3 regions of the Sedimentibacter sp. genome follow, and region 1 is predicted to be linked to each of the others. Evidence: riboswitches for the same ligand, from Rfam matches in the RefSeq annotation. Region 1 holds a riboswitch; each other region holds the start of a gene.
The links. Region 1 has a riboswitch for cobalamin ahead of AAGU76_RS03795 (cobyrinate a,c-diamide synthase). Riboswitches for the same ligand answer to the same signal wherever they lie in the genome.
Positions count from the first base shown of each region.

Region 2: another riboswitch for cobalamin. It lies ahead of AAGU76_RS13045 (ABC transporter substrate-binding protein); the one in region 1 lies ahead of AAGU76_RS03795 (cobyrinate a,c-diamide synthase).
Region 3: another riboswitch for cobalamin. It lies ahead of AAGU76_RS18740 (prenyltransferase/squalene oxidase repeat-containing protein); the one in region 1 lies ahead of AAGU76_RS03795 (cobyrinate a,c-diamide synthase).

Region 1 covers NZ_JBCFAS010000001.1:785,781-789,060, reverse strand. The annotation lists gene AAGU76_RS03805 (hypothetical protein) at 116-739, opposite strand; gene AAGU76_RS03800 (N-acetylmuramoyl-L-alanine amidase) at 895-1,611, opposite strand; cobalamin riboswitch at 1,716-1,883, shown strand; gene AAGU76_RS03795 (cobyrinate a,c-diamide synthase) at 1,968-3,280, shown strand, end outside.
Region 2 covers NZ_JBCFAS010000003.1:258,430-261,709, reverse strand. The annotation lists gene AAGU76_RS13050 (valine--tRNA ligase) at 1-946, opposite strand, end outside; T-box leader at 1,114-1,318, opposite strand; cobalamin riboswitch at 1,440-1,625, shown strand; gene AAGU76_RS13045 (ABC transporter substrate-binding protein) at 1,798-2,769, shown strand; gene AAGU76_RS13040 (iron ABC transporter permease) at 2,766-3,280, shown strand, end outside.
Region 3 covers NZ_JBCFAS010000007.1:61,448-64,727, reverse strand. The annotation lists gene AAGU76_RS18745 (DUF4430 domain-containing protein) at 1-601, opposite strand, end outside; gene AAGU76_RS18740 (prenyltransferase/squalene oxidase repeat-containing protein) at 606-1,754, opposite strand; cobalamin riboswitch at 1,864-2,080, opposite strand; gene AAGU76_RS18735 (TIM barrel protein) at 2,067-2,858, opposite strand; gene AAGU76_RS18730 (hypothetical protein) at 3,007-3,189, opposite strand.

The sequences.
Region 1 (3,280 bases):
CATTAATTTTTTCATGGGAAACCTCCAACAGATAGTCTCTGCTCGGTTCGCTATTAGAACAGGAAGGTTCCGCTACGCTAGTTGTGAAAAAATGAGTTTTTGTTAGTCAGCCCAATCATTCTTTAAAAAATAAACAGACTTTTCTGTTAATTGCATTTAATGTTGCTTTTATTGTTGAATCAATCTTGTTGTTGGTCACTATGGAGGAACCTATAAGTACATTTTCCCTGCCGTGTTCTATGTGTGTTATTGCTGCGACCATAACATCCTTTCCTGCCACTCTTGCTGATTGTATGTCCTCAACAATGAAGCAGTCCAGGTCGATTGCTTTTTTAATTGAATCCAAAGTAGACAAAGCCGCTACCATGAGAGTGTTTTTTTCTGATTTTATTCCTTCTGCAATGCCTGTAAACTCTTTTTCGTCCCAGGAAAGCTTGGTATTGATTTTTATTCTGTCGTTTGTTGTTTCATTGGTGTAACCATCATACAAAAGCCTGAAGTCTGTATTGATTGAAATGTTTTTGTTGATTTGAGCCACACTGATGATTTTATAATCCACGTCCAGATTAAAGTGTGATAGCAGAGCGGTGCGAATGTCACGAGATATCTGTTTTGAGTGCCTGCTGCTGTCAGACAGAACATGTATTTCGCTAATATTGCCATTTGCATCAGAAATAATTTTACACGACATGACAGATTTTATATTGGCTAAGAAATATTCCACTTCATCAAAATTCATATTATTCCTCCAAATGTTATACTACACGCTTAAATTATAATACAGAATTCGCATGTTTTCAACAATTAATTAAAAAATTTTCATATTTTTCTAAAATTTATACAAAAAAAACACATCTTTTCGACAAAATGAAAAAATGTGTTTAATTAAATATGTTAAATTTCATTAAAATATTTTACAACTCCTGTAAAAATAGCCCATGCTGCCTTTTCCTGGTACTCGTCGGTAACAAGTTTTTGTTCTTCCATATTGTTGGATAAAAATCCACATTCAATGAGTACTACAGTGTTTTTTGTGTCATCCATTATCTTGATATCCTTTTTTACCTGCGGTACCCGTGAGTTGGCAGGGTCAAGGATTGTTTTCAAACTGTCCTGAAGAATAAGGGCTGCCTTCTTTCCCTGTTCATTACTTTTTTGGTAAAAAACATGCGCTCCGTAATACTGCTTCTGTGGGAAGGCATTGAGATGTATGGATATGACCAAGTCGGCATTGGAATTGTTTATTGCTTCAACACGGTTTTTAAGATCTTCGTTTTTCTTGGCTCTGATGGTTTCAGATATGCCGGTGTAAAGGCCGGTGTCGTTATACCTGGTCATTTCCACCTCAAATCCGCTCCCTTCAAGAAAACGCATGAGTTTTTCGGAAATTGCAAGGTTGATGGGTGCTTCACCAATATTCATATCACCGCTGGCGCCCTGGTCTATGCCTCCGTGGCCGGGGTCTATGAGAATCTTCAGTTTTCCTACCTTGTCGGTAGTCTCATTTATTGTGGGACTGGTCTTGGTCATATTTGAAAATATAATCATCAAAATTGTGATTGCAAGGGCTATTGAAAATACCACATTTATCTTTTTTAACACATTTTCCATACAATCCTCCGTTATGTATTCTTATTTAAGCTTATGAGTGGAGAACCCTAATATTACAAAATTTATCGGTTTGACAACCATGCATTAATCATATATAATTAATTCAATTGAATATTGAATTTGGTAACAATTGTTTTAAAAGGGAAAACAGTAAATCTGTTACAGCCCCCGCTACTGTAAAGGTGATAATTCTCAAGACCACTGTGAAAACGGGAAGGTGAGCGTTAGATGAACCGATAGTCAGGAGACCTGCCGAATTTGGTTTGAGGATTTTCGGGAGGATAATCTTAAATTTTACGTAAAGCTAATCTTCCATTCAGGAAGATTTTTTATTTCATAATCAAAGCAAAGAGGAAGTGGTTTATATTAAAATTAATGTACCAAGATTAATGATTGCGGCAGCCGGTAGCAACAACGGCAAGACCACGATCACAACAGCTCTTCTGAAAGGTTTTTCAATGAAGGGGAAAAAGGTAGCAGCATACAAATGCGGACCGGACTACATAGACCCTATGTTTCACTCGGAGGTTATAAACGTGCCTTCAAGAAACATAGATACTTTTATGCTTGGAGAAAATATCTGCAGATATGTTCTTGGAAAAAACAGCAAAGGAGCAGACATTTCCATAATCGAAGGAGTCATGGGATACTACGATGGAATCGGACACACAACAGAGGCAAGCTCCTACGAAATTTCAAGGCTTTTAAACTGTCCCACTGTTCTGGTGCTGGACGTAAACGGCATGGCTGTTTCAGCCTGCGCTTTAATAGAGGGCTTTCAGAGCTTCAGGGAAGGAAACAACATAAAAGGAGTAATACTGAACAATATTTCCGAAGGAATGTACAGCTACTACAGGGAACTCATAGAAAAAAACACAAATATAAAGGTTTACGGATTTCTTGAGAGATTGGAAAACTGCAGGCTTGAAAGCAGGCATCTTGGGCTTGTAACAGCTCAGGAAGTAGGGAACTTGTCCGACATTGTTCGTGAGCTGGGTGAAAACGCACTTAAAACTATAGATATGGATGGTTTGTACCAACTGTCTCTTACAGCTCCCGAACTTGAATATGATGAACCAGTCATTGAAAGAAAGGGAAGTGTGAACATAGGACTTGCATACGACAAGGCTTTTTGCTTTTACTACAGGGACAGCCTTGATGTTCTTGAAGCTATGGGAGCAAATTTGGTGAAGTTCAGTCCGCTTAGTGATAGGAAGCTTCCTGAAAACATCAGCGGCTTAATTTTTGGAGGAGGCTACCCTGAACTATACATGAAAGAACTGTCTCAAAACAAATCAATGATGGAAGAAATCAGGAAAAAGGTTGAAGAAGGAATGCCTGTCTTTGCCGAATGCGGAGGCTACATGTACCTACTTGACTCCTTTAAGGATGAAAAAGATGAATACAATCTGGTGGGATCGGCAAAAGGACAAAGCTTCATGACCAAAAAGCTCCACAATTTCGGATATGTGACCCTTACGGCGAACAAGGACAACCTCATGTGCAGAAAGGGCGGCACAATAAGGGCTCACGAGTTTCATTTCAGCACCAGCACAAATTTAGGAAATGCGTTTACTGCAACAAAACCGGAATCAGGAAGAACATGGAATTGCATAATTGCAGGCGAAGACAGGTTCATGGGGTATCCCCACCTGCATTTTCTTGGCAA
Region 2 (3,280 bases), on a different contig from region 1:
TGCCGTTGTACTTGCCGGCCTGCTCGTTCATTGTTCCGTCTTCGTTCATGCAGTTTATCTGTTCCAGGTTGTGGCGAAGTCCTATCTCAAAGTCATTGGGGTCGTGGCATGGAGTTATTTTCAATGCACCTGTTCCTTTTTCCATGTCTGGGTACTCATCTCCGATTATGGGAATTTCTCTTCCAACCAGAGGAACAATTACTTTCTTTCCTATGAGGTGCTTGTATCTTTCATCTTCCGGATGGGCGGCTATGGCCACGTCTCCGAATATTGTCTCAGGCCTTGTGGTTGCGACAACGAAGTACTCATCAGGATTTTCAACGTATGGGTATTTTACATAGTAGTACTTGCCCGGTATGTCCTCGTGCTCAACCTCTGCGTCTGACAGTGTAGTCTGGCAGTCGGGGCACCAGTTAATTATCCTGTTTCCTCTGTAAATCAGTCCCTTTTCATAAAGCTTTATGAAAAATTCAACTACGGCTTCGTTGCAGCCTTCATCCATGGTGAATCTTTCTCTTGACCAGTCGCATGAATTGCCCAGCTTCTTAACCTGCTTTACGATTCTTCCGCCGTATTCTTCCTTCCACTGCCATGCACGTTTTAAGAATTCTTCCCTGCCGATATCTTCCTTGGATTTTCCTTCTTCCTTCTTGAGCCTTTCAACTACCTTAACCTCCGTAGCTATGCTGGCGTGGTCGGAGCCCGGAAGCCACAAGGCTTCATAGCCCTGCATCCTTTTCCATCTTGTGAGTACATCCTGCAGAGTCATGTCAAGAGCATGCCCCATGTGAAGCTGTCCTGTTATGTTCGGAGGAGGCATCACTATGGTGAAGGGTTTTTTGTCCTTGTTCACTTCTGCCTTAAAGCAGTTTTCTTCCATCCAAATATCATAAATCTTGTCTTCAAATTCTTTTGGATTGTACTTGCTGGGTATGTTTGTTGTCATAATATATATTCCTTTCATCATAATATAGATTCAAATTTTTGTTTCAGTATTGCATAGCTTCGCAGTTTCGTTCACCAATTTATCAGCTCGCTGCGCTCGCATAAGCCGGGAACTCATTGCGGTTGACCTGCCGCTGTCGGGCATACAAAAAGCGGGTGTTCTCCTCACAAAAGGACGAGAAAACCCGCGGTACCACCTAATTTCCATTACGGCTCTTAATTGTATAACGGAATAACCGTTTAATCCTACTTTAGTTCGGATTAAATGCTCCAAAGCTACCTTCGGCACACATGTACTTATGAAACCTTTCAACCGGCGGGTTTCACTCTCTGGAAAGTTTATGAGCCTACTCCTCTTCATCACAGCATCATATTTAATTACTTACCATAATATTAAAATAATGTTTATTTGTCAATAACTATTTGAGCAATTTGTACGCGGATTTACATAATCAATTGACAATCATAATATTTTATAATATACTTGAGGCAATTAAACATCTTTCGATATTGGTGCGCCTTTGGCAATAATAGGGAATTGGGTTTGAATCCCAAACAGTCCTGCTGCCGTAATGAGAGAGCGGTTTTTTATGCTTTTAGCAACCACTGGATTTTCCGGGAAGGTAAAAAACAGCTATGACCTCTGAGTCGGAAAACCTGCCAGTATTATTTGCGTAAATACCGCAAATGCTATGCATTCCAGGAAGAAGGGCGATAGCTTACAGTAACAGTTGGACTCATAAGTCTGTGGTAATTACGTTTCGGCAATCCGAAACGTTTTTTTATTGTTCAGACAGTCAGACTAATCGATTCGTATTTGCAGGGATGTTTAAAATACATCGGAGGTAATATATGAAAAAGAAATTAGCAGCAGCCGTGGTAATGTTGGTTATCATGGCATCAGCAACCGCATGTTCCAAGTACATGCCGCAGGAAAAACCGGTTCAGAGCGCTTCAAAGGAACCAGCGCAGGAAACACAGCAGAAGGCGGAGCTTCCCACAGAAGACAGAGCCGGAAACAAGATAGAAATACCTGAAAATGTGGAAAAGATAATTTCCATGTCTCCATCAAACACCGAGATAATCGTTGCCCTGGGTCTTGGAGACAAGATTATAGCAACCGACAAATATTCAAGAGATATTGAAGGTCTCCCGGAAGGCATACCCTACTTTGACATGATGACTCCGGACGTGGAGCAGCTTGTTGCTCTTGAACCTGACCTGATAATTGCTTCAGGCATGAGCAAGAAAGACGGAAACGACCCCTTCAAGCCGGTTAAGGATCTTGGCATATGCATGGCTTACATTCCTTCAAGCAGCAGCATGGATGGCATATATGAAGACATAATGTTCCTGGCAAATTCCCTTCATGCAAAGGAAAAAGGGCAGGAGCTTGTCGAAGGAATGAAGGTGAAGATTGATGAAATCAAAAAACTTTCGGCCAATGTGAAGGAAAAGAAGACCATATACTTTGAAATAGCCGCAATGCCCAACCTTTACAGCTTCGGCAGCGGTGTGTTCCTCAATGAGATGATTGAAATAATCGGTGCAGAAAATGTTTTTAAGGACCAGGAAAAATGGATTTCAGTATCGGACGAATCCGTTTTAGCAGCAAATCCGGACGTGATACTGACAAATGTAAGTTATGTGGAAAACCCCACGGAAGAAATAAAGTCAAGAGCCGGCTGGGACAGCATGGAAGCTGTCAAGAACAACCAGGTATTTTATATTGACAACACATCAAGTTCACTTTCAAACCACAATGTGGTTAAGGCACTGCAAGAGATTGCTGAAGCCGTATATCCTGAAGTTTATGTGAAATGAGCACAAGAATAAAGGTTATCATATCCGTCGTAATCTGCATAATAGTAGTGATGATGGGCATAGGACTGGGAAGCATTTATGTTCCCGGAAGCCATATAATAAATATAGCGGCCAACAAGCTCTTCTCATATCCCCTTAGCTCGGATGTTAAATCAGTTTCGGTTTCAATTGTGTGGAACCTGAGGCTGCCCAGAACAATTCTGGCATTTCTTGTGGGAGGGGCCTTGGCTGTAAGCGGCACTGTAATGCAGTCGGTTCTTAAAAACCCTCTGGCATCGTCCTATACACTGGGAGTTTCTTCCGGAGCGTCATTGGGAGCTGCCTTTGTCATAGTCACGGGATTTTCAATACCGCTGATTGGACCTTTCACGCTTCCTTTGGTAGGCCTCACTTTTGGTCTTCTGACTGTTTTCTCTGCTGTGAAGTTTGCGTCCAAAATGGACAGAAATCTTGAAAACAACACGATCATACTTGTAGGAATGGTGTTCTCCCTGTTTGTGAATGCCATTCT
Region 3 (3,280 bases), on a different contig from region 1:
TGTAGTCTGAGTTATACAGCGGATTCATTGAGTATTCCATATGAATCCTGTTGTTTTTCATTTCCCTCAGAAGCACGTCAAATACGGTCTCACCCTGGTAGAACACAACCTCACGGGCTCCATATATAATTCCGTCCTCCGGTAAGATGTCCTCCTTTTCCGGATTCAGCCTGTCCATGTTGTCAAGTATGGTTTTGCAGTCCACAGACAGGGTGCATTTTAATTCTTTTGCAGCATCTGATTCATCGGCTTTGGAAGCTTCAGCTTCTGAAGGTTGGTTCACGGTTTCATTTTCAGCCTTGGCACCGTCATCGTTTTTACCATCCACGTCATCCGAAGGATCGGCATCCTTAGACGGTTTTGCAAGGACATTTTCAGCTGCAGGCGTTTCATTGTCATCATTCAGTTCCTTGTCCTCCGGAAGCACATCCTGCTTTCCTGTTTGAGTTTCAGGCTGTTCAGAATGCGCCACTGCTGCTTCCTCGTCTTTCGCAGTCGGTGTATTGCTGTCCAGGCCTTCAGCTGCCAGCTGTAACGCCAAAGCTGTGCACACTCCCAGAAAAAAAAGCAATAAAACTATCCAGATTTTCCTGTTCTTCATATTGTCACCTTCTGCCTTGTACAGCTGCAACCCTTAAAATCATACCTGCCAGCCTGGCTGCAGCTTTTCTTACTGCTGATATCTCTGGTGAGATTTCGCTGTGAAATTCCTTTTGGTCCGGATTCTCAAGGCTGTCATGCTTTGAAGACTCATTGTACGGCCTGTTCACATCGCTCATGTCGTACAGATTTGTTTTGCCTGATAGAAATCTTTCATATGCGGCAATCGCATAGAATGCTTGGTTGGTTGCAAGCTCATCCACTGGTGTCCCTTCCGTATGCATGAAACCTCCGGCAGATTTTTTGTAAAACTTGTTTATGAGATTTGACACCACAGTATTTCCGTTCTTGACGAACCTCACATCTCTGGCAGGATCTATACCCAGGGAACACAGGGCCACCAGAACCTGGGATGCGCTTTCAGAGTTCTCGTATCCCCATGATTCAAAGCCTCCGTCATCTTTCTGCATGCGGGAAAGAGCTTCAACAGCCCTGTCTGCTGCTGCCTTCACATCTTCTCTGTCCATGTAGCTTGACAGAGATTGCAAAACCATGGCCGTCACATCCGGGTCAGCATTGCTTTCGCCCATGGACCACCCGCCGCCGGGAAGCTCCCTGGAAACCATCAGATCCACCAGCTTTTCACGGGAAGTCAGGTTATTGACGCCTTCCGCTTGAGGCACAGCGTACCCTCCCGCATCAAGGGCAATAAGCGCCCATACAGCACCGTTTATGCCCTGGCTTACAACCTTGTCATAGTCCGACAGTTTTTCCAGCAGATTGTAGCCCGCTGCATCAGCAGGGTCCTTTCCAAGAGCGGTCAAAGCCAGAACAGCGCTTGAGTACTCTGAATACTTTCTCTGGTTAAGCACTCCTCCCCTGGACTTGAGCTTTTCTTCCAGGCTTTTAACATAAATGTCATAATATTTGTCAGGAACATCCTTGCCGGAGCGTGCCAGGCCAATGACTGACCATGGATTTTCTGCCGAAGAGATGTTGTTCATAAGACTCAGGGACACGTTGTCCATAACTGCCCCAATTCCGTTGTCCGCAGCGGTTGCGGCCATGGCAGGCAGCATAAAGCTTTGTGCCGTAACAAGACATAAAACGATGCTTATTGCCCTAAAACACTTCATGTAATTTTTCTTATTCATGTTCTCCTCACCTTTTTTTGCAAAATAAAAAGCACTTGCCGATATTTGTTCGGCAAATGCTCAACATTCTTATATAACATATATATCCGCACTGTTCCTACCAGGAAAACAGCCAAGAGCAATTGTCGGCAAATATCCTGACTTTGCTTCATAGCTTCCTTCGCCTTCCCATCATAGACAGTGGCTGCCGCTTTAGCGGCTGAAGTTTGCTCAGCGTACACAGTGACCGGTTCGTGCGGGATTCTCACCCGACTTCCTTGCATAATAACAATCATAGTATTCAATTTCTACAATTTTAACATAAAGCCAAATTCATTTCAATATGTCATTTATGACATTTTTTTCATATATCCAGCCGTTGTCCTTCAGCCACCGAACTGATTCATTACATTGGGAGTTTTCAACGGTAAATGTAAGACTGCTGCGGGAATTTTTCGTAAGCTCTTCCAATACCCTGTTCATGTCAATGTGTCCGATTCCCAGAGGCCAGTGGTAGTCGTCGGACATGTCGTTGTTGTGAAGGTGGGCATGACCCAGCCATGGGCCGAGGGTTTTTATCCACTCCGTCAGTTCCAGCTTGGATTTGCAGAAGGCATGACCTATGTCCAGGCATGCTGTCACCCTGCTGTCATTGATTCCTTCAATGATTTCAGCCAGCGTTTGGGGCTCATCCTCCAGCACATTTTCAATCATGATGCCGAAGTCTACAGGCTTGTCGCTCATAAACTTCTTCCAGAACTCCACGGACCTTTCCTTGAACCAGCTTTTGAAATAGAAGAAGGGAACATAACCTGTGTGAACAACCATCCTTTTGATGCCCAGATCACGAGCCAAAGCATAGGACTGCTCAAACCTTTTAAATGCCAGCTCCACTGCCAGGGGATCCACTGCAGCAGGGAAAAGCTCGTTGAATGGAGCATGGAAAATGTGTCTGTCTGAAACACTCATCTTTTTCCTTACCCTTAAATCAATCTCCTTAAAAATTTCCCCGTCCATGTTGGATGCGGTGCAAAATTCATCCACCTCGATGCCAAGCCCGTATTCACCTGCAACCTGTGCAGCATCACACGCGATTGTACCCACATAAAGTCTGTCGTTAATCATTTTTTCTCCTGACGTTACATATTCCAAATCATGAAATGTACTTACATTATATATCAGCCTTAGAAATAAGTCCATACGAAGCTTTGATCTCCGGCTGCCGCAAATGAAAAAGCCCCGGATACCCGGGGCTAAAAGTTACATCTGACTATTATTCGCATACCTCTGCCTTTGCACATTCGGAAACGCCTTTTTCCATGGTTCTTGCACATTCTGCAACGGACTGTCCGCCCTTGTTAACAGCCATTTCTGATACCATGTTGGCAGCATAGGCCTGTTTTGTGGATCCAAGCAATATAACTGAAGCTATAAAAACATATAGTAATTTTTTCATTTTTCCCTCCGTTTTTTATTTAATTATATTCAATGCATGTGTAGAATTTATGAAGCAAAAAAAGTATTAAAGAAAAATAAATTGGGTATAA